One region of the Mycobacterium sp. MS1601 genome, then DNA from elsewhere that is predicted to be linked to it. Evidence: riboswitches for the same ligand, from Rfam matches in the RefSeq annotation. Region 1 holds a riboswitch; each other region holds the start of a gene.
What was found. A riboswitch is a leader RNA that binds a small molecule or an ion and turns the genes downstream of it on or off. The one in region 1 is predicted to bind cobalamin.
Positions count from the first base shown of each region.

Region 1 (9,541 bases):
GATCGCAAAACTCTTCCTGGGCCCCAGGTAGCTGCTCGGGGTGGAGGTCGTGGTGCGGGCAATCCAGAAGTACGACCGCCCATCAGGCATCTGCGCCACCTGCGTGAGGAACTGATCAGGCTGGGAAAAGGCATGGTGCACCACCCACAGCGGACAGTTTCCACCCACCCGGGAGAAGTGAAATGCGGTGGCCGACTGTCGTTTCGAGATGTTCCCGGCGGAGTCGGTGCGCACGAAGATGAACGGCACGCCCCGCGCGTCGGTGCGCTGCATCGTCGAGAGGCGGTGACAGATGGTCTCGAAACCCACCTCGAAGCGGCGGGCCAGTTGGTCGATGTCGTAGCGCAGCGACTCGGCCTCGGCCAGAAAACGCCGGTAGGGCAACAGCAGCGCGCCGGCGAAGTAGTTCGCCAGCCCGATCCGTGCCACTCCCCTGGCCTCCGGACTGAGCTGGTCGTCGCAGGCCACCAAAGCGGTGATCACGTGATCCTGGGTGAGCAGCGCCAGCTGGGTGGCGAGTTGGAAAGCGCGCTGCCCCGGCTGCAGCCAGCGTGCCACGTACAAGGTCTTGGTATCCACGCGATACCACCTTTTGACGTTGGGCGACAATACATTCCCGTCGTCGAGCTGCACGGTGATGCCGTGTTGGGCAGCCAACAGGTCGGCCAACTGCGCGTCAAGACCACCGATCTGTAGCCGGTTTTCCGCAAACACGGCCTCGGCCGCCATGTCCAGGTCGGCCACATAGTTCTTGCGGTCGTAGAAGAAGTCACGCACCTCCTCGAACGGCATCGGTTGCTGCGCAGCCGTATTGGGGTCGCCGCTGGCCCTGCCGCGGAACACCTCGACCTCGGCGGTCACATCGTGGAATCGGCGGTGCAAACTGACCATCGCCTTGCCCACCTCTGGCATCCGTGCCACCAGTTCCTCGATCTGGGCAGCCGTGGCGGGGCTCTCGGCGAGAATCTCACGCAGGTCGGAGATCAGCCGGGCGTCGGAGTCCGGAGCGAAGTAGTGGGTCGGCAGATCAAATCGCTCGGTCAGCGTCAGCAGCACCGGCACCGTGATGGGGCGTTGATCGTTTTCGAGTTGATTGACATAGCTGGTGGACAGATCCAGGGCGCGAGCCAGTGCCACCTGGGTCAAACCTCGCTCTTCACGCAGTCGCCGCAACCTGGCGCCCGCGAATGTCTTGGCCATGATGCCTCCAGCCGCTCACGGTACCGCACCGCGCTTACACAACATTCGCAAAACAGCCCGCCCAAGGACACATGATTACGCCCTTACAGGCCATTTCGCACTTTGCGCTGCGGGATTAGCGTGCGGATCATGCGTAATCACGAAGTACGGACCCGACGTAGCGCCGATCAGTTCCCTCGATCCGAGCATCTGGCCTGGAAGCTCGCCGAACTGGCCGCCGATCCCGTCGCGGTACCCGCGGACACCGAAGCGATGGTGCTCAACCGCATCATCGACAACGCTGCGGTGTCGGCAGCATCGGTGATCCGCCGACCGGTCACCGTCGCACGTGCGCAGGCACAGGCGCACCGGACCAAACAAGGCGCGACCGTCTTCGGCGTCGAGGGAACCTACTCGCCCGAATGGGCCGCCTGGGCCAACGGTGTGGCCGTCCGCGAGCTGGACTTCCACGACACTTTCCTGGCCGCCGACTACTCGCATCCCGGTGACAACATCCCGGCTCTGGTGGCCGTGGCTCAGCAACTGGGCGTGCGGGGCTCCGACCTGATCCGCGGTATCGCCACCGCGTACGAGGTCCAGATCGATCTGGTGAAAGGTATCTGCCTGCACCGGCACAAGATCGACCACGTGGCACACCTCGGCCCGGCGGTGGCGGCGGGACTGGGCACCATGCTGCGCCTGGACACCGACACCATCTACGCCGCCATCGGCCAGGCGCTGCACCTGACCACTGCCACCCGACAGTCGCGCAAGGGCCTGATCTCCAGCTGGAAGGCCTTTGCACCGGCCTATGCAGGCAAAGTCGCGATCGAGGCCGTCGACCGCGCGATGCGGGGCGAAGGGGCACCCGCCCCGATCTGGGAGGGCGAAGACGGAGTGATCGCCTGGATGCTGGGCGGCCCCGACCACACCTACCAGGTACCACTGCCCGAACCCGGCGAACCGAAACGGGCCATCCTGGACAGCTACACCAAGGAGCACTCCGCCGAGTACCAGAGTCAGGCGCCGATCGACCTCGCCCGCCGGATGCGCAACCGCATAGACGATTTCGACCAGATCGAGTCCATCCTGCTGCGCACCAGCAATCACACCCACGTGGTCATCGGCACGGGTTCGGGAGACCCACAGAAGTTCGATCCCGGTGCCTCCCGCGAAACCCTCGACCACTCGGTGATGTACATCTTCGCGGTGGCCCTGCAGGACGGGACCTGGCATCACGAGCGGTCGTACGCGCCCGAGCGCGCACACCGGCCGGACACCGTCGCGCTGTGGCGCAAGATCTCCACCGTCGAGGATCCGGAATGGACGCGTCGTTACCATTCGGAAGACCCGAGTGAGAAGGCATTCGGCGCCCGCGCCGAGATCACACTGCGCGACGGCACAGTGATCGTCGACGAGCTGGCGGTGGCCGACGCGCATCCCCTGGGCGCCCGTCCGTTCGAGCGGGACCAGTACGTTGCCAAGTTCACCGAACTCGCCGAGGGCGTCATCGAACCGAGTGAACAACAACGCTTCCTCGATGTGGTGGCCCGAGTCAGCGAACTCGAGGCCGGTGCCCTCGGCGGGTTGAACCCGTTGGTGGATCCGCGGGTGCTGGACAAGGCGCCGACGATTCCGTCCGGGATCTTCCGGTGACCGGGCTGTTGGCCGCCTCCACGTCCGCGGCCCAGAAGCGTTCCCACTTCCGTACCGTTCTCAACTCTGGTCAGCTGCAGCGCTTTCCGGGCGCATTCTCCCCGCTGGTGGCCAAGCTGGTCACCGAGATCGGGTTCGAGGGGGTGTATGTCTCCGGGGCCGTGCTGTCGGCGGACCTGGGCCTACCCGATATCGGCCTGACCACGTTGTCCGAGGTCTCCGCGCGCGGAGCTCAGATCGCCGCCGTGACCGATCTGCCGACCCTGATCGACGCGGACACCGGCTTCGGCGAACCGATGAGCTCTGCCCGCACGGTGACCGTGCTCGAAGACTGCGGACTTGCCGGCCTGCACCTGGAGGACCAGGTGAACCCGAAGCGCTGCGGTCACCTCGACGGCAAGGCGGTGGTGCCCACATCGGAGATGGTCAAGCGGCTGCGTGCAGCGGTATCTGCTCGTCGCGATCCGAACTTCGTGATCTGTGCACGGACGGACGCCGCAGGCATCGAGGGGGTGCCCGCGGCCATCGAGCGTGCCAAGGCCTACGCCGACGCCGGAGCAGACCTCATCTTCACCGAGGCACTCACCACGCCGGCCGATTTCGAACAGTTCCGGGCCGCCGTGCAGACCCCGCTGCTGGCGAACATGACCGAGTTCGGCAAGTCCGATCTGCTCACCACACGGCAGCTGGCCGACATCGGCTACAACGTCGTCATCTACCCGGTATCCACGCTGCGACTGGCGATGCACGCCGTGGAGACCGGACTCCGCGAGATCCATTCGACGGGAACACAATCCGGGATCCTGGACCGGATGCAGCAGCGCAGCCGACTCTACGAACTGCTGCGCTACGCCGACTACAACGAGTTTGACTCCGACATCTACAATTTCGCCCTGCAAGGAGCGCGGACATGAGCACACCCACCATCCACAAGGGGTTGGCCGGCGTCGTCGTGGACACTACGGCCATCTCCAAGGTGGTTCCGGAGACCAACACGCTCACCTACCGCGGTTACCCGGTGCAGGACCTGGCCGCGCAGTGCAGTTTCGAGCAGGTCGCCTACCTGCTGTGGAACGGAGAGCTGCCGACCCCGCATCAGTTGGAGCTGTTCTCCCAGCGGGAGCGGGCGGCGCGGCGACTGGACCGCTCCATGCAGTCGTTGCTGGCCAAGCTTCCCGACACCTGCCATCCGATGGACGTGGTGCGCACCGCCATCAGCTATCTGGGTGCCGAGGACCCCGATGAGGACGACCCGTCCACCAACCACGCCACATCGCTGCGGATGTTCGCCGTGCTGCCCACCATCGTCGCCTTCGACATGCGCCGTCGGCGCGGGCTCGAACCCATTGCCCCGCACAGTCATCTGAGCTATGCCGAGAACTTCCTGAACATGTGCTTCGGCGCCGTTCCCGAACCGGTGGTGGTGCAAGCCTTCGAGCAGTCGATGGTGCTCTACGCCGAGCACAGCTTCAATGCCTCCACTTTCGCCGCAAGGGTGGTGACGTCCACCCAGTCGGATATCTACAGCGCCGTCACCGCAGCCATCGGTGCGCTCAAGGGCTCACTTCACGGCGGCGCCAACGAAGCCGTCATGCATGACATGCTCGCCATCGGCAGCGCCGACCGGGCCGCGGAATGGTTGCACGCCAGGCTGTCCCGCAAGCAGAAGGTGATGGGGTTCGGCCATCGGGTCTACCGCAACGGCGACTCGCGGGTGCCGACGATGAAGGCAGCCCTGGTCCGGGTGGCAGCGGTGCGCGACGGCCAACGCTGGCTGGACATCTATGAGGTGCTGGAGCGCGCCATGGCGGCCACCACCGGAATCAAGCCCAATCTCGACTTCCCCACCGGTCCTGCTTACCACCTGATGGGGTTCGACATTCCGAGTTTCACACCAATTTTCGTGATGAGCCGCATCACCGGCTGGACCGCGCACATCATCGAGCAGGCCGCGTCCAATGCCCTGATCCGGCCGCTGAGCGAGTATTCGGGTCCGCCGCAGCGGGCGCTCTGATTTGGGCGTGATTCCCACCGCGCAGCGGTGGGAATCACGCCCAAATCGCATGAACTACTCGGCGCGTACCTGTCGGGCGGCGGCCACCATGTTGCGCAACGAGGCCCTCACCTCCTCGGTGCGACGGGTTTTGAGCCCGCAGTCGGGGTTGACCCACAACCGCTCGGCAGTCACAGCAGCCATCGCGGCACGCAACGACACGGCCATCTCCTCGGTGGTGGGCACCCGCGGCGAATGGATGTCGTAGACACCGGGTCCCACGCTGTTGCCGAAGCCGATCGCGTTCAGGTCGTCGAGCACCTCCATGTGCGAGCGGGCCGCCTCGATGGAGGTGACGTCGGCATCCAGGTCGGCGATGGCCCCGATCACCTCTCCGAACTCCGAATAGCACAAGTGCGTGTGAATCTGGGTGCAGTCGCTGACCCCGGACGTCGACAGCCGGAACGCAGCCACCGCCCAGCGCAGGTACTCCTCTTTGTCCTTGACGCGCAAGGGCAGCAACTCCCGTAGTGCCGGTTCGTCGACCTGGATGATCGCGATGCCCGCTGTTTGCAGATCCACCGTCTCGTCACGGATCGCCAGCGCGATCTGATTGGCGGTGTCCGCCAACGGCTGGTCATCGCGGACGAAAGACCAGGCCAGAATCGTCACCGGCCCGGTCAGCATGCCTTTGACCGGCTTGTCGGTCAGCGACTGGGCATAGGTGGCCCAGTCGACCGTCATCGGCCGCCGCCGCACCACGTCGCCGTAGAGGATCGGCGGTCGCACACACCGGGTGCCGTAGGACTGCACCCAACCGTTCTGCGTGGCGAAGAAGCCGTCGAGCTGCTCGGCGAAGTACTGCACCATGTCGTTGCGTTCGGGCTCTCCGTGTACCAGGACGTCGATGCCCAGCTCTTCCTGCAGTGTGATGACTTCGGCGACTTCGGCCTTCATCCGCCGGGTGTACTCGGCCTGGTCGATCTCCCCGGCCCGCAAGGCGGCGCGCGCTTGACGGATCTGCGTGGTCTGCGGATACGAGCCGATGGTCGTGGTGGGAAGGACGGGCAGGCGCAGCCGGGCGTCCTGCGCGGCGCGGCGCTCCGGGGCGGCACCTCGGTGCAGACCCGCGGCCAGCACCGTGCCGAGCACTGCGCGGATGTCGGCATTGTGCAGCCGCGCATCCGATCTGCGCGACGCCACCGCCGCCGCCGAAGCCGCAAACACGTCCTCATCGCGTTCACCGCGCACCGCCGACGCCAACGTGACCACCTCGCGGACCTTTTCGGCACCGAACGCCAGCCAGCTGCGCAGCGCGTCGTCCAGCCCTGTCTCCGGCTCCAGCGAGTACGGCACGTGCAACGTCGAGCACGACGTGGACACCGCTACCGCGCCGACCGATCCCACCAGCGCGTTGAGCGCGCCGAGCGCTTTCTCCAGGTCGGTCGCCCAGATGTTGCGCCCGTCCACCACCCCGGCGACGACGAGCTTCTCCGCCAGTTCGGGAACCGCCGTCACGGCTTGCTCGCTGCCTGCCGCCAAGTCGACGCCGATGGCCTCGACCGGGGTGCGGGCCAGCGCGGGCAGCGCCGCGTCGAGTCCGCCGAAGTAGGTGGAGACGAAGATCGACGGTCGTTCGGCCACCTCACCGAGACGGCGATAGACGGACTCCGCGAGACCTGCGGCGTTGGAGAGGATGTCGGTGACCAGCACGGGTTCGTCGAGCTGTACCCACGAAGCGCCCGCTGCGGACAACCGGCCCAGCAGGTCGATGTACAGGGGAACGAGATCGTCGAGCCGTTCGATCGGATCACCACCACCATCAACGGCTTTGGCCAACGCGAGGAACGTGATGGGCCCGATCACCACCGGGCGAGCGGCGATCTTCTGTGACAGCGCTTCCGCGAGCTCACCGAGCACTTTGGTGGGGTGGAGGCTGAAGGTCGTCGACGGGCCGATCTCCGGGACGATGTAGTGGTAGTTGGTGTCGAACCACTTGGTCATCTCCAGTGGGGCGATCTCCCCGGTACCACGAGCGGCGGCGAAGTAGCGGTCCAGATCGTCGTCGACGACGGCCACCCGGGGCGGCAGCGCACCCAGCATCACCGCGGTGTCCAGCATTTGGTCGTAGTAGGAGAACGTGTTGACCGGAATCGAGTCCAGGCCTGCGGCGGTCAGGGCCGCCCAGGTGGAAAATCGCAGACCCGAGGCGACGGCCTCGAGCTTGGCGCGGTTGATCTTGCCGGCCCAGTAGTTCTCGGTGGCGCGTTTGAGTTCGCGGTTGGGCCCGATCCGGGGTGAACCGAGAACGGTGGCGGAGAAGGTCGGTGACACGGGATGGTTCCTTCGGTACGACGGAGTGCCCATCGCCCACGGCCGTACCGCCGGACCGACCACCTGCACGACGCAAGGGATCACCACGCCGGCCATACGCCCAGTCCACGAGGCGATGCGCCGCCGGACGCGGCGCGCCCGGCACAACTGGCAGGTCTTCGGACTCACAGGCGCGCATCCGTGGATGCTCCTACTGGCCGTCGCTTCCCGATGCTTGACATCAGTGCCGTTGACGGCGGTCGTTCCTGCATACCGCTGCGGGACAGTCCCGGATTCTCACCGGGTTCCCTCTTGCGATGCCCTTGACGGATGTCAAAGGCAAACCAGCTGCACCGGGAACACTACCGCGAACGTCCCGCGAGCAGCACCACCGCGGTGACCAACTCCCAGACGATGATCGGGTACACCGACCGACACCAGGACCAGCGGCCGGCGCCACCACCCACAACGAGGGCCAGGTTGCCACCGATGATGGCGAGCCCGGCGCCGATACCGTGCCACGGCACCTTGGTGTCGAGGTAGCTCGGGAACACGGCGATGACCACGTTGCCCAGCGCATTCACCGCGGCGGCCGCGACGAAACCGCGCCTGGTCAGGACCGGCTCCGCTCCGTGGGTGACAACGACGGCTCCGACTGCGAACAATGCACCGTGAACCACGAACCCGACGTTCATAACGGTTGCGACGCCGAGGTCGCTGAGGTAGTTATACAGGTAGCTGTAGCCTGGGAGTGCCTTTGCTGCAAGAGCTTCGGAGGCCAGGTAGACAGTCGCGCCCACAATCCAGCAGCCAGCTGCCGTTCGCCCCGAGTCCACAGCGTTTCTGGTACCCGAGAAGCGATGTTTTCGACCTGGCCAGAACGGGAACTTCCTTCGCACTGTCTGTAGCCCGGGAGGACCTTCGTGACCCTGCGTTTCCGTCAACCCCGCCGCGTGGTGGTGGTCGGAGCTGGTCTTTCCGGGCTCTCTGCTGCCATGCACCTTGCCGGCCGCGGTGTCGCGGTCACAGTGCTGGAGCGCGGCCACCACCCCGGCGGACGGATGGGCCGAGCCGACATCGACGGCTACCGGCTCGACACCGGGCCCACCGTGTTGACCATGCCGGAGATCATCGACGACGCCTTCGCCGCAGTGGGCGAATCCAGTGCCGACCGCTTGGACCTGATCCCGGTGGCACCGGCATACCGGGCCTCCTTCGCCGACGGCACCGCACTGCAGGTACACAGCGATGCGGCGGCCATGGCCGCCGAGGTGGAACGCTTCGCCGGCCCGCAGCAGGCGCAGGGCTATCTGCAACTGCGCCAATGGCTCACCCGCCTCTACGACGTGGAGTTCGACGGCTTCATCGGATCGAACTTCCAATCACCTCTTTCGCTGGTGAACTCCGATTTGCTGCGGTTGCTGTCCATCGGCGGGTTTCGCCGCTGGGACTCCGTGGTCAGGCGATTCCTGACCGATGAGCGCCTGCAGCGGGTGTTCACCTTCCAGGCGCTGTATGCGGGGGTGCCGCCGCAGCGGGCGCTCGCGGTGTACGCCGTCATCGCCTACATGGACACGGTCGCCGGGGTGTACTTCCCGCGGGGCGGCATGCGTGCCGTGCCGGACGCCATGGCTGCCGCAGCCAGCGCCGCAGGAGTCGAATTCCGTTACGGCACTTCGGTGACCGAGCTGATACACAGTGGCGGCGTGGTCAGCACCGTGGGTACCGACACCGGCGAGCGGTTCGCGGCCGACGCCGTGGTGTTGACCACCGAACTGCCCGACACCTACCGGATGCTCGGTCGAACGCCGCGTCGATTGCTACGCCTGCGTCCGGCGCCATCCGCCGTGGTGGCGCACATTGGCTGCCGCGCAACAGGTTCAGACCTTCCCCACCACAACATCCTGTTCGGAGACGCCTGGCGCGACACCTTCCGGGAGATCATCGACCACGGCACGGTGATGTCGGATCCGTCGCTGCTGGTCACCAGACCCACCGTCGCTGATCCCACACTGGCACCCGAGGGCCGCGACCTGCTCTATGTGCTGGCTCCTGCCCCCAACACCGAGGTCGGCACCATCGACTGGTCGGCGATCGGTCCCGCCTACACCGAGCAGATGATCGAGACGGTGGACCGCCGGCTTCCCGGCCTGATCGAGGACCCCCAGTTGCTCGACGTCGTGGATCCGTCCGGCTGGGCCCGGCAGGGCATGGCCGCAGGCACCCCGTTCGCGTTGGCGCACAACTTCACCCAGACCGGGCCATTCCGGCCGGCGAACCGGATCCGCGGTATCGACAACGTGGTGCTCGCCGGGTCGTCCACCGTGCCCGGAGTCGGCGTCCCGACGGCGGTGATCTCCGGCCGACTGGCCGCCGAGCGGCTCACCGGTTCTCCTTCCC
Region 1 is NZ_CP019420.1:192,221-201,761, forward strand. Features, by position in the region: gene BVC93_RS00945 (short-chain fatty acyl-CoA regulator family protein) at 1-1,200, opposite strand, end outside; gene prpD (2-methylcitrate dehydratase PrpD) at 1,330-2,835, shown strand; gene prpB (methylisocitrate lyase) at 2,832-3,749, shown strand; gene BVC93_RS00960 (bifunctional 2-methylcitrate synthase/citrate synthase) at 3,746-4,849, shown strand; gene metE (5-methyltetrahydropteroyltriglutamate--homocysteine S-methyltransferase) at 4,904-7,195, opposite strand; cobalamin riboswitch at 7,295-7,505, opposite strand; gene BVC93_RS00970 (DUF998 domain-containing protein) at 7,504-7,941, opposite strand; gene crtI (phytoene desaturase family protein) at 8,065-9,541, shown strand, end outside.

Region 2 (9,541 bases), 370 kb from region 1:
GCCCGACCCACCGGGCATTTCGCCGACGCCTCGCGAGCGGTCGCAATGAAGTCCGCCTCGCTGCCTGGCACGTCATGACCTACGACCGCCAGTTCGATGGCAATGATGCCGAAATCGACATCGGGGCCACCCTGTGTCACCACGACTTCCACATGAAGATGCGGCGCCTTGTCCGGCGCAGAATCCAGCAGAGCAGCCAGTTGCATGGCGTAACAGGACGCATAGGCCGCGGCCAGGAGCTCCTCCGGTGAGGTCACCGTGGCTGCAACAGATGCGCGGGTGGCCAGCGAGTACTCGAAGGAGCCTTGTCCAGAGGACGTCAGCTCGACGGTGCCACTTCCTTCGACCAGAGATCCGTGCCAGTCGACCGTCGATGTGCGCGAGCTCATCATTGTCTCGTTTCTGTTGTGGTGGGCTGCCTTTCGCCCCCGGGACGCCACAGGACATCGCCTGCGGGATTCTCGTGGCGAGCCAGGATGAACAACAGATCCGAGAGCCTGTTCAGATAGCGCAGGGCACTGTCGTTGACGGGGGCGGTCTCAGCCAGGAGCCAGGCGCTGCGTTCGGCCCGCCGCGCCACAGTCCGAGCATGGTGTAGGTGCGCTGCCGCTGCCGTCCCGCCCGGCAGAATGAAACTGCTGAGCTTCGGCAGGTCTGCGTTGAACGTGTCGCACCAGGCTTCCAGCCGCGAGACCTGTTCATCGGTGACCCTCAGCGGCTCGTACTCCGGGGCTTCCACCACCGGTGTACAGAGATCGGCGCCGACGTCGAAAAGGTCGTTCTGGACGATGGCGAGCACCTCCGCGACCGCCGCGCTCATGCCGTCGGCCACCAAGGCCAGTCCGATCACGGCGTTGGTCTCGTCGCAATCAGCGTAGGCTCCCACCCGCACATCGGATTTGGCCACCCGCGACATGTCTCCCAGCGCGGTGGTGCCCTTGTCCCCGGTGCGGGTGTAGATCCTGGTCAGATGAACGGCCATGCGTAGTCCCCTCTTCCGCTCCACGTCTTGGCGGCCAGAGCGGACACCCGCTCAGGATGAATGATCCTGCGGCCTGTGTGTCGGTGCCCGGCCAGAGCACGCACACCGATAGCTGCGAGAAAGAGCGCACCGAACAGCGTCTGCACGGTCATCAGGCCACTGCCGGCAGGATGAGTGCCAGACCTGAGGCCAGGGCAGCACCGATCAACGGCGCGACCACCGGCACCCAGGAGTAGCCCCAATCTGGTCCGGCTTTTCCTTTGATCGGCAACAGCCAGTACGCGATGCGCGGTCCGAGGTCACGAGCTGGGTTGATGGCGTAGCCGGTCGGCCCGCCCAGGGCGAAGCCGATGGTGATGACGACAAACGCCACTGCGGCGAACCCGAGAGTGCTGTTGGCTGCCGGGGTGGTGAAGATCCAGATGATCAGCACGAAGGTGGCGATGATCTCGGTAGCCATGTTCCACGGGGTGCCCTTGATCGCGGGCGAGGTGCAGAAGATTCCGCGGGTGCCGGAGTTGTCGTCCATCTCGTCGAACTGGAGTTTGAATGCCATCCAGCACAGGGTGGCGCCTACTATGCCGCCCAGGAGCTGCGCAGCCCAGTAGACGGGAACGGTCGACCAGGGCACACCCCCCTGGATCGCCACCGCGAATGTCACCGCAGGGTTGATGTGTCCACCGGCCGGGGCGGCGACGCTGGCGCCGGCGAAAACACCGAAGCCCCAACCCAGGACGATGATCAACCAGTCACCACCACCGCCGTGCGAATAGGAGTTCTTCAGCACCACTGCCGCCACAGAACCGTTTCCGAGGAGACACAGCACCGCAGTGCCCAGGAACTCCCAAATGAAGATGTCGATGTTCGACACTGGCGCAACCTCTCTCAAGGGTCCATTCAAATCCAGTCGCCGGTCCGGTAGTTCAGCCGAACGCGCCGCATTAGTGTGGTCTCAGTGGACGTCCGCGAGCGGCTTTCTTCGCGTCTTCAGCCCAGTTACTCACCCATACCGCAAGAGATCCTCACCAACCGGAGAGGTTTCGGATAGGCCTGTGGCAGTTTCTCGCCACGACCCAGAGCAGTTGACAACCTTGGGTGGACTCCGCCCGTATCATCGTTGCCGGCCGAGGCCATGACTGCACAGCGTCAAACTTCTTGCAGCAAACTTGATTCGAAAGGCACATCAATGAGTGCGATCACTCTGCCCGTAGCGACTGCCGTGATCCAGGCCGCCTCCGAGAAGGCGAAGGAGATCGGACAGCCGATGAACATTGCCGTCGTCGACGCCGGAGGTCATCTGGTCGCATTCGTGCGGATGGACGGTGCGATCAAGGCCAGTATCGACATCTCCATCCGCAAAGCGCGGACCTCGATCCTGATGAACCTGCCTACCAGTGCACTGATGCCGTTGGTGCAGCCTGGCGCCGAACTCTACGGGCTCGAGCACACCTCCGGTGGCATGGTGATCTTCGGCGGTGGCCTCCTGCTGGAGGTCGACGGCGAGGTGATCGGAGCCATCGGTGTCAGCGCCGGCAGCGTGGAGCAGGACATCTCGGTGGCAGAAGCCGGCGTCGCCGCGCTCTGAGCTGCTGATGCCGCTGTCCATCTCCAGATGGACAGCGGCACAGCCTCAGCGCAGAACAGGCAGGATAGTGCGCAGCACAGCGGCACTGGTGGCTGCCGCGCTGTCGACGAACATCGGGAAATCAAACGACGAGTCCCGGCCGGCCAGATCTGACAGTGCCCGAATCACCAGCCACGGAACGCCGAATGCGGAACATACCTGAGCTACCGCGCCGCCTTCCATCTCCACCGCCTTGGCGGTGAAACGCCGGAACAGATCCGTGCGCGTGTCCTCGCAGTGAATGTACTGATCACCAGTCAAGATCGTGCCGAATGCAATGTGCGGTGGTCCCCCGCGTCCGCCCGCAGCTGTCGGGACCGCCGGCATGTCAGCTGCGCGGACACGCTCACGGACCCGCGCCAGCAGCGCTGGATCCACCACGTAGCCGAGTTCATCGGTGGGGTTTATGAACGACACGTGACCGGGCTGATAGTTCACCAGCTCGGTGTCCTCGATGCGACCACAGTCATGCTGAATGACCTTGTCTGCGATGACGATATCGCCGATAGCCAGATCCGGATCCAGCCCACCAGCAACCCCGGACAACACGATGTCGGTACAACCGAAACCGTGGATCAACAGCGCCGTGACCGCAGCAGCGTTGACCTTGCCCATACCCGCTCCGACCAACACCACCCGGTACCCGTCCAGCAGACCGCGATGGAAAACCATCGGTCCCGCGACGGTGCTGATGGCGTCCTGCAGGATGTCGCGCAGGTGCGCCAGTTCTTCGGGAATGGCGCAGATGACCCCGATGGCTTTTGTGCCCTCGTCGACGTCACCACCAACCCTCGCCTGTGACGGCAGTGGCCGGAACTGATCCGTCACTGAACGTCTACCCAGTCCAGGGTGCGCGAGACTGCTTTCTGCCAACCAGCGTAACCCTGTTCCCGCTGCTCATCGCTCCACGACGTCGACCAGCGACGGTCCTCGCGCCAGTTGTCCCGCAGGTCATCGGGATTGCGCCAGAACCCCACCGCCAACCCTGCGGCGTAGGCGGCTCCGAGAGCGGTGGTCTCGGCTACTACCGGCTTGACCACGTCCACTCCCAGAACATCGGATTGGATCTGCATACACAGGCTGTTGCCGGTGATGCCGCCGTCGACCTTCAGCACCTCCAGATGCACACCGGAATCGGCTTCCATGGCATCCACCACATCCCGGCTCTGGTAACAGATCGCCTCCAGTGCTGCACGGGCGACGTGCGCATTGGTGTTGTAACGCGAAAGCCCGACGATGGCACCGCGAGCATCCGAACGCCAGTAGGGTGCAAACAGACCGGAGAAGGCAGGCACGAAGTAAACTCCGCCGTTGTCGTCGACCTGTCGAGCCAGCGATTCACTCTGTGCCGCACCGCTGATGATCCCGAGTTGGTCGCGCAGCCACTGGATGGCCGAACCTGTGACGGCGATAGAGCCTTCCAGTGCGTACACCGGCTTGGCGGAATCAAACTGGTAGCACACGGTGGTGAGCAATCCGTTGTTGGATCGCACGATCTTCTCACCGGTGTTCAACAGCAGGAAATTGCCGGTGCCATAGGTGTTTTTGGCCTCCCCCGGTGCCAGGCAGACCTGGCCCACCATGGCGGCCTGCTGGTCACCGAGAATGCCGGTGACTGGCACTTCACCGCCCAACGGGCCATTGTCCAATGTCACCCCGTACGGCTGTGACGACGACGAAGGCACGATTTTGGGTAGCATCTGGCGCGGAATACCGAAGAAGGACAACAGCTCGTCGTCCCAGTCCAAGGTCTCCAGGTTCATCAACATGGTGCGGCTTGCATTCGTCACATCCGTGACGTGCACGCCGCCACGCGGTCCGCCGGTGAGATTCCAGACCACCCAGCTGTCGCTGGTGCCGAAGATGGCCTCACCGCGCTCGGCAGCCTCGCGGACGCCGTCGACATTCTCCAGGATCCACTGCACCTTGCCGCCAGAAAAGTAGGTGGCGGGCGGAAGGCCGGCCTTCTGCCTGATGACGTCGCCGCGTCCATCTCGATCCAGCGCCGAAGCGATGCGGTCGGTGCGGGTGTCCTGCCAGACGATGGCGTTGTAGTAGTGCCTGCCGGTACGCTTGTTCCAAACCATCGCTGTCTCACGCTGATTGGTGATACCGACCGCGGCAAGGTCCGTGGGTTGGAGCTTCGTCTTGTTGAGCACCGAGGCCAGCACCGAAGCGGTGCGTTCCCAGATCTCCACTGGATTGTGTTCCACCCAGCCGGCCTGCGGCAGAATCTGCTCGTGTTCGAGCTGATGCCGTCCAACCTCGGCGCCGCTGTGGTCGAAGACCATGGCTCGAGTGCTTGTAGTGCCTTGATCAACGGATATGACGAACTCAGCCATGATCTTCCTTTGTCCTGTTCCCCGCCTCGTCGCTGGGAATCGTGTGTGACAACAAGGAGCGAACCGCTTCGCCGCGAGGAAATTTCAGGCAACGCGCGAGCCGGCATCGGGCTCGGTCCACACCATTTCAGCAGATTACCCTTGCGGTGCCAGCCTGCGCGGCCGTTCCGACACCACAGAAGCCGGTGATCGATTCAGTTCTTGACCCACGCCCACTGGGTCACCGCCCGAGCCGGCGTCCACCCCACAAACGTCCCCACCGGCGCGGCGCGTTCGATGTGAATCCTGGTGAGTTCGCCGCCGTGTCGCAGGTAGGCGGCACCCAACAGCATCTCGGTTTCCAGCGTGACACCGTGAATCACCAGGCGACCGCCGGAACTCAACCTGCTCATGCATTCGTCCAGGACCCCCGGTCGAGTGGCGCCACCCCCGACGAAGATGGCGTCCGGCTCTTCGAGGTCGGCCAATACGTTTGGAGCTGAGCCGTTCACGACGCGTAGTGTGGGAACCCCCAGCGAGTGTGCGTTACCGACGATGCGCCGGGCACGGTCGGCGTCGGCTTCCACCGCGATCGTGCGGCAGCTCGGGTGGGCTCGCATCCACTCGATACCGACCGAACCCGCTCCCGCGCCGACGTCCCAGAGCAACTGGCCGGGCACCGGAGCCAGACGCGCCAAGGCCGCCGCGCGCAGATCTCGTTTGGTGAGCTGACCGTCGTTGTCGAACAGTTCGTCGGGAAGCCCTGTGGCCCAGCCACTCCGGAGTGGTCCAGCGATCTCGAGCGCAACAATGTTCAGTCGCGGCACCGCACCGACGAACTGCTGTGCCGTGGTCTCGATGCGGGATTCGGCTGTACCGCCCAGATCCGACAGGATCACCATCCGGCTGTTGCCGTAGCCCAGACGTTGCAGTAGGTCGGCGAGTTCCCCTGGAGTGTGCTCGTCAGAAGACAAGACCAGTAGGTGCATACCGGGAGCGCACTCGCGCAGTACCGCGCTCACATCGCGGCCCACGACGCTGATCACCGACACCGATTCCGCTGACCAGCCAAGACGTGCCCGGGCCAACGCCACCGAAGAGACGTGCGGTACCACCGTCACCCGATCCGTCCCGAGCTTGTTGATCAATGTGGTCGCGATACCACTGACCAGTGGATCACCCGAGGCCAATACCACGACCCGGCCGGACAGATTTTCCAGCAGGGCGGTCAACCCGGCCAGTAGCGGTCGCGGCAAGGTCAACCGTTGCTGACCATCTACCTCGGGCAACAGACCGAGGTGTCGAGGCGCACCGACAACGGTATCGGCACCGATGAGCAAAGACCGGGCGTTGTCACCGAGCCCGGCCCATCCGTCGGCACCAATACCAACCACAGTGAGACGCACGTCAGCGATCGGCACGGGCGCGATGCTAGCGTGAGTACCGCGAGGTGCCCCGTGTGCCCCCGCGTCGGAAACGGCGCGGACGGCTTTCGGGGAGAATCTGGGAAGCCCGGTGAGAGTCCGGCACAGGCCCGCTGCGGTTATCCGCGCCCGTCCTGGTTCAGGATCGGGACGCGGTGAGTCCGAAGACCGGCCTCGCATGAGCCCACAACAAGTGGCCGAAACGTGAGCGGAGTGCCTCATGCTGCAGCTTTATCCGTTTTCCGCCGTACTGGGCGCCGACCCCGACGCCCAAGGCGGGCTCGACGACATGGCCCTGGCATTGCTGCTGACCACAGTGTCTCCGGCCATCGGCGGAGTTCTGGTGCGCGGGCAGAAAGGCACCGCCAAATCGACATTGGTCCGTGCGCTCGTCGAGGTGCTCCCGCCCATCGAGGTCTACTCAGGCGACCGCTTCTCCTGCGAACCTGCCGACCCCGATGCGACATCTCCCGACGGCCCGTTCGACCCCGGACACCTGATCGAGACCCGACCGGTACGTCTGGTCGAGCTGCCGGTGGGTGCCACCGAAGACCGGGTGGCCGGATCCATCCACCTCGAGCGCGCACTGTCCGACGGCGCCATCGATTTCGAGCCGGGGCTGCTGGCTGCCGCCCACCGCGGCATCCTCTATGTCGACGAGGTGAACCTGCTGCACGACCACCTGGTCGATCTGCTCCTCGATGCTGCGGCCATGGGGCGGTTGTCGGTGGAGCGCGACGGTGTATCCGTAACTCACGCAGCTAGATTCGTGCTCGTCGGCACCATGAACCCCGAAGAGGGCGAACTTCGGCCGCAGCTGTTGGACCGCTTCGGTCTCACCGTCGAGGTCGCCGCCCCACGTGATCCCGTCCTGCGCGCCGAGGTGGTGCGACGCCGGCTGGCATTCGACACCGACTCCCAGGGGTTCCGGGCCCGCTACGCCGAGGCCCAGCAGCGGTTGAAGTTGCGCATCCAGCGCGCCCAGGATGTGGTGGCCCGCGTGCAGCTCTCCGACGAGATGCTGCTGAAGGTTACCGAAGTATGCGCTGCGTTCGAGGTCGACGGGCTGCGCGCCGATATCGTCACCGCCCGCACCGCCGCTGCCCACGCGGCCTGGCAGGGCCGCGAACACATCACCATCGAGGACATCAGGGTGGCCGCGCGCCTGGCCCTGCCGCACCGACGGCGGCGCAACCCGTTCGACGCACCCGGACTCGACAAGCAGGCCCTCGACGACGTGCTGCCTCCGGAAACCTCCGACACCGACCCGGACCCGGACCCGGACGGACCCGACGATGACGGCGGCGGCGAGAACCCGCCCGAGGACGTCTCCCCGCCCGGTGGCAACACTGGCACCACACCGTCATCGGGCATCCCCGCCCCGGTCGGCGCGGGCGAGCCCTACCGGGCCAAGCTGTTCACCGTCGACGGTGTCGGCGAGGGGCAGTCCGGTCGACGCAGCCGGGCCCGCACCGCCGCCGGGCGCCGGGTCGGTGCCACCCGGGTCGACGGTGACGGCCACGGCATCCATCTGGTCGAGACCGTTCGCGCCGCCGCACCGCACCAGATCGCCCGTGGCCGTACCGCGGGGCGGCTCCAGCTGCAGAGTCAGGATCTGCGCCGCGCCGTGCGGGAGGGTCGAGAATCAAACCTGGTGTTGTTCGTGGTGGACATGTCCGGCTCCATGGCGGCCCGTGAACGGATGCGCCACGTCAAGACCGCGATACTGTCGTTGCTGTTGGACGCCTACCGGCGCCGAGACCGGGTGGGCCTGGTGACCTTTCGTGACGCCGGCGCCGAGGTGGCGCTGCCGGTCACCGGATCGGTGGACATCGCCGCGCGACGGCTGGAGGATCTGCCCGCCGGTGGGCGCACCCCCCTGGCCGAAGGACTGTTGCAGGCCGCCGACGTGGTGCGCCGCGAGCGGCTGCGTGATCCCAGCCGGCGTCCGCTGCTGGTGGTGGTCACCGACGGCCGCGCCACTGCCGGACCCGACCCGGTGGGCCGGTCCCGCCAAGCCGCGCAGATGCTGGCCGCCCAGGGTGTCAGCGCCATCGTCGTCGACTGCGAAACCGGCCGTATGCGTATGGGATTGGCGCGCACGCTGGCCGAGCACATGGCCGCCGAGTACGTCGCGCTGACCGAGCTCAACGCGCAGGTGCTGACCGACATCGTGCAGGGAGCGGCCTGATGCCTCAGGGACAACCGCTGACGGTGCCCGACGACCGGTTGACCACACGCCAGCGCCGCAACCGGCCGCTGCTCATGGTGCATACCGGCGACGGCAAGGGAAAGTCCACCGCCGCTTTCGGATTGGCGATTCGGGGCTGGAACCAGGGTTTCCGTATCGGGGTGTTCCAGTTCGTGAAATCGGCAAAGTGGCGTATCGGCGAGCAGACCGTGCTCGAACGCCTCGGCACCCTGCATGAACAGACCGGCGAGGGCGGGCCGGTCGAATGGCACAAGATGGGCTCGGGCTGGTCCTGGACGCGTAAACCGGGCACCGAGGAAGATCACGCCGTGGCCGCCGCCGAGGGCTGGGCGGAGATCAAGAGCAGGCTGGCCGCCGAAACCCACGAGCTCTATGTTCTCGACGAGTTCACCTATCCGATCAACTGGGGCTGGGTGGACATCGACGACGTGGTGCAGACTCTGGCCAATCGTCCCGGCCGCCAGCACGTCGTCATCACCGGTCGCCGGGCTGATCCGAAACTGATCGAGATCGCCGACCTGGTAACCGAGATGGGCAAGGTCAAACACCCGATGGACCTGGGCCAGAAGGGTCAGCGCGGTATCGAATGGTGACTCATCGTCTGCCGCGCTTCGTCGTCGCGGCGCCCGCGTCCGGACACGGCAAAACCACCGTCGCCACCGGTCTGATGGCGGCCCTGTCCGCGCGTGGGCTGGTGGTCAGCGGTCACAAGGTCGGCCCGGACTACATCGACCCCGGCTATCACGCCATGGCCACCGGCAGGCCCGGCCGCAACCTCGACCCGTTCATGGTGGGCGAGAACCGGATCGCGCCACTACTGGTCCACGGAGCTTCCGGCGCCGACGTGGCCGTGATCGAGGGCGTGATGGGACTGTTCGACGGTCGCCTGGGCACCGACGGCGAATCGTCCACCGCACACGTGGCGGCGTTGACTTCGACGCCAGTGGTCCTCGTCGTCGACATCTCGCACGCGTCGCG
Region 2 is NZ_CP019420.1:565,873-575,413, forward strand. Features, by position in the region: gene BVC93_RS02680 (OsmC family peroxiredoxin) at 1-389, opposite strand, end outside; gene BVC93_RS02685 (cob(I)yrinic acid a,c-diamide adenosyltransferase) at 389-982, opposite strand; gene BVC93_RS32930 (hypothetical protein) at 967-1,134, opposite strand; gene BVC93_RS02690 (MIP/aquaporin family protein) at 1,134-1,853, opposite strand; gene BVC93_RS02695 (GlcG/HbpS family heme-binding protein) at 2,169-2,567, shown strand; gene BVC93_RS02700 (5'-methylthioadenosine/adenosylhomocysteine nucleosidase) at 2,613-3,362, opposite strand; gene glpK (glycerol kinase GlpK) at 3,431-4,948, opposite strand; gene cbiE (precorrin-6y C5,15-methyltransferase (decarboxylating) subunit CbiE) at 5,143-6,348, opposite strand; cobalamin riboswitch at 6,369-6,533, shown strand; gene BVC93_RS02715 (VWA domain-containing protein) at 6,572-8,542, shown strand; gene cobO (cob(I)yrinic acid a,c-diamide adenosyltransferase) at 8,542-9,156, shown strand; gene BVC93_RS02725 (cobyrinate a,c-diamide synthase) at 9,150-9,541, shown strand, end outside.
Region 2: another riboswitch for cobalamin. It lies ahead of BVC93_RS02715 (VWA domain-containing protein); the one in region 1 lies ahead of metE (5-methyltetrahydropteroyltriglutamate--homocysteine S-methyltransferase).

Region 3 (9,541 bases), 1.9 Mb from region 1:
CCGTCGGTTCCTTCGACCAGTGCCGGGCAGCACTGCCCGGTGCCGAGGTGGTGGACACCGCAGCGGCCGCACTGCTGCCGGGTTTTGTTGAGCCGCACGGACATCCACTGGTCAGTGGGATCGCCACCCAGCCGCCTGCGCGTTCCATCGCCCCGTGGGATGCCCCCACCTGGCGAGACGTCCAAGCGATTTACGCCGAGGCCCTGGCCAACACCGATCCCGACGAGCCGCTGTGGTTCGCGGGGTACGACGCGCTGCTGCTGCAGCATCCGTCGCCCAAGGCTCCCGACCTCGACGCGATCTTCGGGGACCGCGTCGTCATCGTCACCGACAACTCCGGGCACGGCGTCTACTTCAGCTCCGCGTTGATCAAGAAGAACGGCTGGGACGTCAACCCACCCGCCGACCCGGTGGCCTCCCACTACGGCCGCAATCCCGACGGCTCGTTGAACGGGCAGGGCTTCGAGTTGCCGGTGGTACTCGCGGTGGCAGGTCCGTTGTTGGCGACGCTGGGCAATCCGCTGGTGGCGGCCGCCGGCTACTACGCGCTGATGGCCCGCGGCGGGTACACCTCGTGCTCGGACATGACCTACGACCCGAAGTTCCGGGCCGGCTACGAGGCGCTGGCCGCGGCCCCCTCGTGCCCGCTGCGAGTCAGCATGTGGGAGGTGTCGACATCGGAGACCTACCCCGAGCCCGAGACGTTCACCGCACCACAGGAGTGGCTGCACAAGGCCGGGGTGAAGCTGTGGACCGACGGCTCGCCGTGGGTGGGCAACATCGCGATCTCGTTTCCCTACCTCGACACCGAGACCACCCGCACGGCAGGTATCGACCCGGCGGTGGCAGGTAGCGCGGCATCGATGAATTACACCCGCGAGCAGCTGGACGCGATCCTCGACAAGGCGGTCCCGGCCGGCTGGCAGATGGCGTTCCACGCGAACGGAGACCTGGCGCTGGATCTTGCGCTGGATGCCTACGAGGACGCATTGTCCCGGCATGGGCTGGTAGGAACCGACCATCGCTGGCGCATAGAACATGCGGGTGCGGGTACCCGCGCGCACTTCGACCGGGCCGCGCGACTGGGAGTGCACGTGTCGATGTCGCCGTTCCAGTACTACTACTGGGGCGATCTGCTGGACGGTCAGATCTTCGACCATGAGCACGGCAGCCAGTGGGCGGCGTTTGCCGACGCGGTGGCGTCCGGGGCATGTGTGTCGTTCCACAACGACGGGTCCGTGTCGCCGCCGACGCCAGTGGTCAACGTGCAGACCGCTGCCTCGCGGCGCACCCGCGCAGGCGGCGTGCACGGTGCCGAACAGGCCATCTCGTTGGACGAGGCGCTGCGCGCGCAGACCATCAATGCCGCGCGCACACTGCGGCGCGAGCATCTGATCGGCTCGATCACCGTGGGCAAGCTGGCCGATTTTGTGGAACTGACCGCGGATCCGTACACGGTCGAGGTGGTGTCATTGGCCGAGCGGACCCAGGTGAGCGGAACCTGGCTGGGCGGTGAGCGCGTCGACCTCTCGGCGTTCCTGGCCGCGGTGGGCAGTGTTGACCACGCCGAGCACACACATCTGGCCGCGCATGTGAAGCCTGGGTGCTGCTGATAGCGGGTACTCCCCGGGACATGTTGAACAAGCTCCTGCAGGTTGCCGAAGGTCTGCCCGGCATCGTCGGCATTCGAATCGGCACCGAAGAACCGTTCTACCTGTCCGAGGCCCGGGTGGGTCCGGTGGAGATCCGCCGCTACGGACCGCGGATAGCCGCGCAGACATCCGTCGACGGCGAGGGACAGGACGCGCGCAGCACCGGATTCCGTCGGCTTGCCGACTACATCTTCGGCGGCAACAACCGATCGACATCGATCTCGATGACGGCACCGGTGGCCCAGTCGTCGGCGGCCATTCGGTTCTTCATGCCGTCCAAATGGTCGCTGGACACCCTGCCTGAGCCTTCCAGTGGTCTGGTGACGCTGGTGGAGGTGCCCGGCGAGACCATGGCGGTACTCCGGTTCAGCGGCGATCGGAGTGAGCGGGCTGTGGCGGTCAAAACCGCTCAGCTGCTGGATCTGCTGCGCGACAGCGACTTTGCCCCATCCGGCGATCCCGTCGCATGGTTCTACGACCCACCGTGGACGCTGCCACCGCTGCGTCGCAACGAGGTGGCGGTGCCCGTCACAGCATCCGCGGGTCCTCCCGAATGACTCACCACCGGCAATAGTTGGGCGACCCGGGCTGGATGACCCGGAAATCGAGCAGCACCATCTCGGCGGTGCGGGTCGCGGTGCGCCAGACCGGGTCGCTGACTATATCGTCGGTCGTGTATCGAATGCCCTTGTAGCCGAAGGTGAGTGGCACGTGGTAGCCGGCCACGGTCCAGTCGTGGATCCACTTGCGGAACTCCACGACCGGCAGGGCGAACCCGCTCGCACCGCCGTCGAAGTGGTGGATTACCGAACCGTAGCGGTCATCGAGGTCGATGATCCACACGACGTCCTCCTGATAACCCCACACCTTGATCGGATTGCTGCCCAGCAGCAGGTGATTGGACCGCTCCCCCTCGGTCCGCAGGTTGCTGAACATGGAGAAGTTCCCGGCCGTGCGCAGCCCCAGATACGGGGTCAGCCCGACAAAAACCAGCAGGATCGGCACCAGATACAGCGCGAAGGGCGTCCTGGCGTCCAGGATGCGGACCCCAGGCCAGTCAGGACGGTCGGTCGCCGAGAACACCGCAACCAGCATCGGCCAGATGAGGATCAGCACTGCAGCGTCGAATATCAGTCCCGACACCAGAGTCCAATGCCAGATGGGATGGAGGTGGGCACCGACACCCGACAGCAGTGCCACTCCGATCGCTGTCCCGAAGTACACGAGAACCCTCGGCGTGGTACGTCGGCGCAGCCCGATCGTCGCCTCGATGAGCAGCTTCCGGTAATCAGCGGGCAGAAACGCGAACAAGAGTGCGACGGCCAGCGCACCGAAGTCGACAAAACCGATCAACGCCAGGGTCGAGTGCAAGGTCAGCGCGATCGCGAGCATGGCGGCCTGCAGGCGGGGCACCGCAAGCAGCAGGCCACCGATCAGTTCCCAGCCCAGCAACGCCACCGCGACGATCAGGCCGACGGTGGAGGCCAGCGCACTCCAGTGGTCATACAGCAGGACAACGGCCACCACGGTCACACCGAGAACTCCGAGGCACACCACGACCGCCGTGAACATCCGGTTACCCGGTTGGGCGAACCGCCCCTGCCGCGTCAGCCGATAGCCCAGAAAACCCGCCACCAACGCCACCGGCACAATCAACGCCACGCCCAGGACGCTCGTCTGCAGGGCGCGAATCATCCAGTGGACAAAGCTGACCGCACAGGAGGATGCGACGTTCAGATAGTCGGAGTTCAGCTTGTGGAAGCCGGCCAGCACGTAGATGAGGATCAGGCCGATGCGTAGGATCGGCGCAATCGCGGCATAGTCTTCCTCGGGTGTGGTGCGCCGCCGGATCACCGAGACGGTCAGCACGCCGATCATCGCGATGTTGAGCAGGATCATCAGGTTGACGTGATTGGCCACTTCGGGAAACTGCACGAGTGCGAGATAGCCGGTGGCGCCCGTCAGCAGAGCCAGGAACTTGACCCGGGTGACGCCGGTGAAGACAGCGATGGCGGCGGCGATCACGAAAGTTCCCGTGAACAAGGGTGTTTGCCACTGCTCGGAGAACTCGAACAGCATGGCGACGGTGTACAGCGTCGCGAAGACCGAGAACTCGCCGCGCGCCTGACCGTGCACTTCAGCAGCCTAGCGTGGCTCCCGCGGGTCCGGGATCGCCCGAATGGCCAGGAACCCCGTCGGCGAGCTGTGTAGTGCCTCGTACTTCTGCTCGTCGAGCGCCTTCGCCGGTTCGGTGGGCCGCGGCTCCACCAGCTGTTCGATCAGGAATCCGGCGGTGCGTAACTCGTGGCAGGTCTGCTCCAACGGTGAAAGCCACCACCGCACCCGCCAGCCGGCGCTCCAGGTCTCCTCGATAATGCGTGGCTCAAAGTAGTTGCCGCCGTGGCGGAGCCAGTCACCGGTCGGGTGCATGCGGGAGAGCACCAGGGCACCTTGCGGTTTGAGCACCCGACGAAGTTCCGCCAACGCCGCTGCTCGGTTGTCGAGGTATTCCAGCGCCAGAGCCAACAGCACCAGATCCACGGAGGCATCCGGTAACCAGTCGAGCGGGCGCGCCAGATCGTGGGTGCGGAAGCTGCCCTGCGGCACTCGGTGCGCACTCAGTTCCACCATGCGCGGGCTCTGGTCGAAACCGATCACCTCGGCACCACGCCTGGTGAGTTCCTCGGCGTAGAAGCCCGGGCCGCACGCGGCGTCCAGGACCGCCTTGCCTGCCACGTCCCCCAGTAGGGACAGACAGGCCGGGCGGTCGTAGTGGGCGTTGTAGAAATTCTCGCGGGCGTGGTCGGCGAACTCGTCGGCGAACACGTCGTACTGCGGGTGGGTTCCGACTTCCTTCGACACTCGCCCAAGTCTGCCAGGCGGCCATATTCTGCCAAGCCTGGTGCATTGGCTGCCAACCGGGAAATGGGGTGCTGACGTGCGCGGTTATGCCTGGCAGACCGGAACGAGAAACCCCTCCCGCCCCGATCCGAACACCACGTAGAAGAACCACCCAGAGAGAAGCAGAGATCATGACCAAGTTCGGATTCGCCACCGCCATCGCCACCGCCGCCACCGCCGCCTTCCTGGGATTGGCTGCCCCCGCGATGGCCGCCCCCACCGGAGCCGGCAACGCCCAAGACACCATCTCCAGCCTGCAAGACCAGGGCTACAAGGTGATCGTCAACCGCCTGTCGAACACCCCGTTGGCCGATGCCAGCGTCGTCTCCGTCGGTGCAGGCCCGACCTTCCAGCACACCAACGCCAACAACCGCAGCGAAGGCGGCTACAGCCCCAACGCCGACAACCAATTCGCCCCCGACAACGTCAAGACCGTCTACGTCAACGTCCGCTGAGCAGACGAACTCGAGAAAGCTCCCCTAACTCATGGGGAGCTTTGTCGTTGTCGGGTAGTGGATTACGCGTGCTTATCGCGCTCACCCGCTCCAGGCTGTGCACAGGCCGGATCAGTTCGCCGGTCAGCTACACGAAAGAAGTACGACCATGAAGATCTACTCCATTGCCGCAGCCGCAGCCCTGTCCGCAGGCGTCATCACATTGGCCGCGCCGGCGGCCGCCGCACCGTCCGGTGTCGGCAGCGCGGCGGACACCATCGCCAACCTAAAAGCTCAGGGCTACACGGTGGTGGTGAACCGGCTCTCCGACGTGGAGCTTGCCGACGCCAAAGTGGTGTCGGTGGGTGTGGGCCCGACGTTCATCCACACCGAGTCCGTCAACGGGACCCAGGATTACACCGGCTACGACCGGCAGTTCGCGCCGGTCAGGGTGACAACCGCGTACGTCAACGTGCGGTGAGCAGATTCGGTGGGGAACGTCTGGACGATGTTCCCCACCGAGTCCGCGGCACGATAACTCCGACGTGTTATGGACCAGACCTCACAAGCACCATGTTGACCTGGAGTCAGAAGCGCTCATGCCGCTCTGGCCGACCAGTCAGTGCTGCGTCGGGCCAAGGCGATCTCGCAGTGCTCGAACGTGACGTCCGTGTCATCCCATTTGGTTACTACACAGTGCGTTTCGCCTTCGGCCATCACCACCAGTGTGTCGTGGCGCGCATTGCCCGGGTCTTGCCCGGCGCGAAGGTCGCCTCGACGGCCGGTTCTTTTCGTGAGGATCTGACCATCTTCGCGACGGGTTTGTGTCGTTGTATGTCAACCCCTTTGGGGTTGGCAGTTGCGCAGCTGCTGTCGTGGCCCGCGAAGGACTCGGTGGCCGTGGTCGTGGAACAGGCTGTCGATCGCGGAGAAGTACGAGAGTGGACCAACACATCGGAGCGGGTGGATCCGCGCGGCGCAATCGGCAGTGGTTCAAGACGCCCGTCGGGCCCACGTTCGGCTTCCACTTCGGGACGCGCCGGGCACTGAGGGCTGACGCCGACGGCGATGATGAGATAACCTGCGCCGTTGAGAGTGGTTACATCCGTGCAGTGCGGGTGTCGGGGAACCCGGTGCGACTCCGGGGCTGACGCGCAACGGTATGGGGAACGTGCTCGACATCGGCGACCTGGCAATCCAGGGAAGCCCTCGGGTGTCGACGATCCCCGAGTCCGAATACCTGCCGCTCTCGGTTGTGTCCACCGTGTATCTCGCGAATAGATACCCCGGCATAGCGAGGTCAGAGTTGTTCATCCCCCTCAGCGGTCAGCGCACCGCCAGCTGCGTGTCCTGGTGGCCGGCAGTCCGGAGGTGACAGTCCGCGAAGAAAGAGCGTTCCTTCGCGACGAACATGCCTCGGTTGCCACCGTGCGCCGAGCGCCGGTTGTTGCGTTGACAACGGTGCTCGCCGTTCTCACGCTGCTGAGCATCGTTGTTTCGGTGGCCTTCGGCGCCGAGGACATCCCACTGCGTGACGTGTGGAACGTCGTCGTGGGCCGCTTCACCGGCGCCACCGGTGTTCCGGGGTTTGACACCATCGTGTGGGAGCTTCGCCTGCCGCGCTCGATACTTGCAGCGTTGGTCGGTGCGGGTCTGGCCCTGGCTGGCGCCCTCATGCAGGCGTTGGTCCGCAACCCGCTGGCAGAGCCGTACCTACTCGGTGTGTCAGCAGGCGCCTCAGTGGGTGCAACCGCCGTGATCACCCTCGGTGCACTCTCATCGTTGGGAGTCTGGGCGCTGTCGGGCGCCGCGCTCATCGGTTCTACGGTGGCCACGCTCACCGTGTATGCGGTGGCACGTGCCCAAGGCGGCCTCACAGCACTGCGCCTGATCCTCTCCGGGGTGGTGCTGTCGTCGGCGTTCATGGCGCTGTCGTCACTGCTCGTCTTCACCGCCGGCGATCCGCACGCCGCCGAAAGTGTCATGTTCTGGCTGCTGGGCAGCGTTGCGGGAGCGACGTGGGCGAAGATTCCCCTCACGGCAGCGGTGGTGCTGGTGTCGTTCGTTGCTGCCCTGCTCATTCACTCCTGGCTCGACGCCTACTCCGTCGGTGCCGACACCGCGGCATCGCTGGGCGTACCGGTGCGGGCAGTGCGGAACGCGTTGTTCGCGGTCCAGGCGGTGCTCGTCGGTGTCCTGGTTGCCGTTTCCGGCGGAATCGGGTTCGTCGGACTCATCGTGCCCCACGCGGCCCGCATGCTCGTCGGCGCCACCCACCGCGCAATGCTGCCGGTCTCGGTCAGCATTGGAGCGCTCTTCATGGTGTGGGTCGACGTGATCTCACGCGAAGTCGCGGCACCACGGGAGATGCCCCTGGGGATCATCACCGGCCTCGTCGGCGCGCCCGTGTTTCTCTATTTGATGGGGCGGCGACGCTACCAGTTCGGCAACAACACATGAGCGCACCGCCAACCGCACCCCCGGCGACGGGCGTGACGGTGAGCGCACACGGCGTGCTCTGTCGCCGCGGCAGCAGAACAGTGGTGTCCGGTGTGGACCTGACGGTGGCTGCCGGGACGCGGCTGGCGGTCATCGGCCCCAACGGCGCCGGCAAGAGCACTTTGCTGCGCGCCCTGTCCGGTCTCGACGCACCGTCAGCGGGAACAGTCCTGGTTGAAGGCAGGGACTTGTATCGGATGCCGGCCCGAGAGCGAGCGCGCACCATCGCAGTGGTCGGACAAGAGGAGCGACCCTCAGGCGAACTGACCGTCGCCGAGGCCGTGGGTCTGGGCAGGACCCCTTACCGGAACCCGTGGGCAGGCGCCGTTTCCGGAGAGCGGGACATCATTGACGGCGCCCTCAGCGCCGTCGGTCTGCAGGGGTGGGGCAACCGACCGTGTGTCCAGCTTTCTGGTGGTGAACGTCACCGGGTCGTCCTGGCCCGCGCGTTGGCACAGCGAACATCCGTTCTTGTCCTTGACGAACCCACTAACCATCTCGACGCCTCGTGGCGACTGAGATTCATGCAGATACTCGACGACCTCCGATGCACCGTCATCGCTGCGATGCACGATCTCGACTTGGTGATGCGGCATTTCGATGCGGTCGCGGTCGTGGCCGGCGGCCGGGTGTACGCCCAGGGGTCACCCTCTGAAGTTCTCACCTCTGCCCTCTTGCGGCAGGTCTTCGGTGTTGCCGGCGACATCATCGTCCATCCGACGACCGGCCGTTTCCATCTGTTACTCACCCATGCCGAACTGGCGTCAAACCATCATGAGGAGCACAACAATGGCGTATAGATTTCGATCCCCTTTCGCGACGCGACCGGCGATACACCTGGCGGTCTGCGCCGTCCTCCTCGGTGCAACCTCGGGATGCACGTCCCAGGCGGAGACGACCACGACAGCGGACACCGTGACTGTCACCAACTGCGGCAAGGAAGTCACCTACGAGCAGCCGATTGACCGGTTGTTCGTCAACGACGGAGGAATGATCGCGATCGCGTTGGCAGCCGGCGCCCGCAATCAGATGAACGCGGTCAGCTCCATGAGCCGCGACGCCGCGGTTCTTCGCCTCAAATACGGTTCTCAAGTAGACGGTCTCAACGAAGTGGCTCCGGAGCAACCGACGCTGGAGAACATCGTCGGCGCCGACCCACAAGTCCTGTTCGCCGGATACAACTACGGCATGGGCGAGGAACGGGGAATAACCCCGGACATCCTTGCAACGCATGGAATCGCGGTCTATCAGCTGTCTGAAGCATGCCTGCAAGTCGACGGACAGCCCGTTCGCGGCACCATGGACCCGTGGCTCGCCCTTGACACCGATTTGCGCAACATCGGAACTCTGACAAACAACGCGCACACGGGTTCTCAAGCAGCCGAAGACATCGCCGCCAGGCTGGAAGCCTTGCGTGCCGCACCGCAACCCGAGAAGAAACCCACCATCTTCCTGTTCGACAGCGGTAGCGACACGGTGTTCTCCTCGGGAGCCTTCGGTGGACCCCAAGGAATCATCGACGCCGCCGGAGCACGCAACGCCACCGAAGACATCCAAGACACCTGGACAACCGTGAGCTGGGAGCGGATCGCCACCGCAGATCCAGACCTCATCGTCTTCGTCGACTATCCGGGTCAGACTGTCGAAGACAAGATCGCCGCCCTTCGCAGCAACCCCGCCAGCCGAAACCTCAAAGCGGTTCAGGAAAACCGGTTCGTCAACCTTCCCTACGCCATGTGGGTTTCCAGCCCGCTGAACATCGACACTGCAGAGATTCTGCGGGCGGTGCTCGAAAACCATGATCTCGCACCACAATCAGGCATCAAGCCAACCCTGGACGCGACGCAGCTCAACCTCCCGGGAAACGACTGGCTCACCCCATGAGCACGTGCCACCGGACGTTCGGACAGGGAGGCTTTCCACCGAGGCTCTGACGTCGGCCAGACAGGAACGGCGGGCAGCCCTGAGAGTGGCAGGTCGACCGCAGTTTGGCGGCGGGTAGACCGGACCCACCATACCCCGAGGGGGTATGGTGGGTGTGCGGTAGTCAACTGC
Region 3 is NZ_CP019420.1:4,715,503-4,725,043, reverse strand. Features, by position in the region: gene BVC93_RS22790 (amidohydrolase) at 1-1,613, shown strand, start outside; gene BVC93_RS22785 (SOUL family heme-binding protein) at 1,634-2,209, shown strand; gene BVC93_RS22780 (hypothetical protein) at 2,211-3,788, opposite strand; gene BVC93_RS22775 (class I SAM-dependent methyltransferase) at 3,798-4,514, opposite strand; gene BVC93_RS22770 (hypothetical protein) at 4,685-5,008, shown strand; gene BVC93_RS22765 (hypothetical protein) at 5,157-5,468, shown strand; cobalamin riboswitch at 6,067-6,249, shown strand; gene BVC93_RS22760 (FecCD family ABC transporter permease) at 6,416-7,447, shown strand; gene BVC93_RS22755 (ABC transporter ATP-binding protein) at 7,444-8,286, shown strand; gene BVC93_RS22750 (ABC transporter substrate-binding protein) at 8,276-9,370, shown strand.
Region 3: another riboswitch for cobalamin. It lies ahead of BVC93_RS22760 (FecCD family ABC transporter permease); the one in region 1 lies ahead of metE (5-methyltetrahydropteroyltriglutamate--homocysteine S-methyltransferase).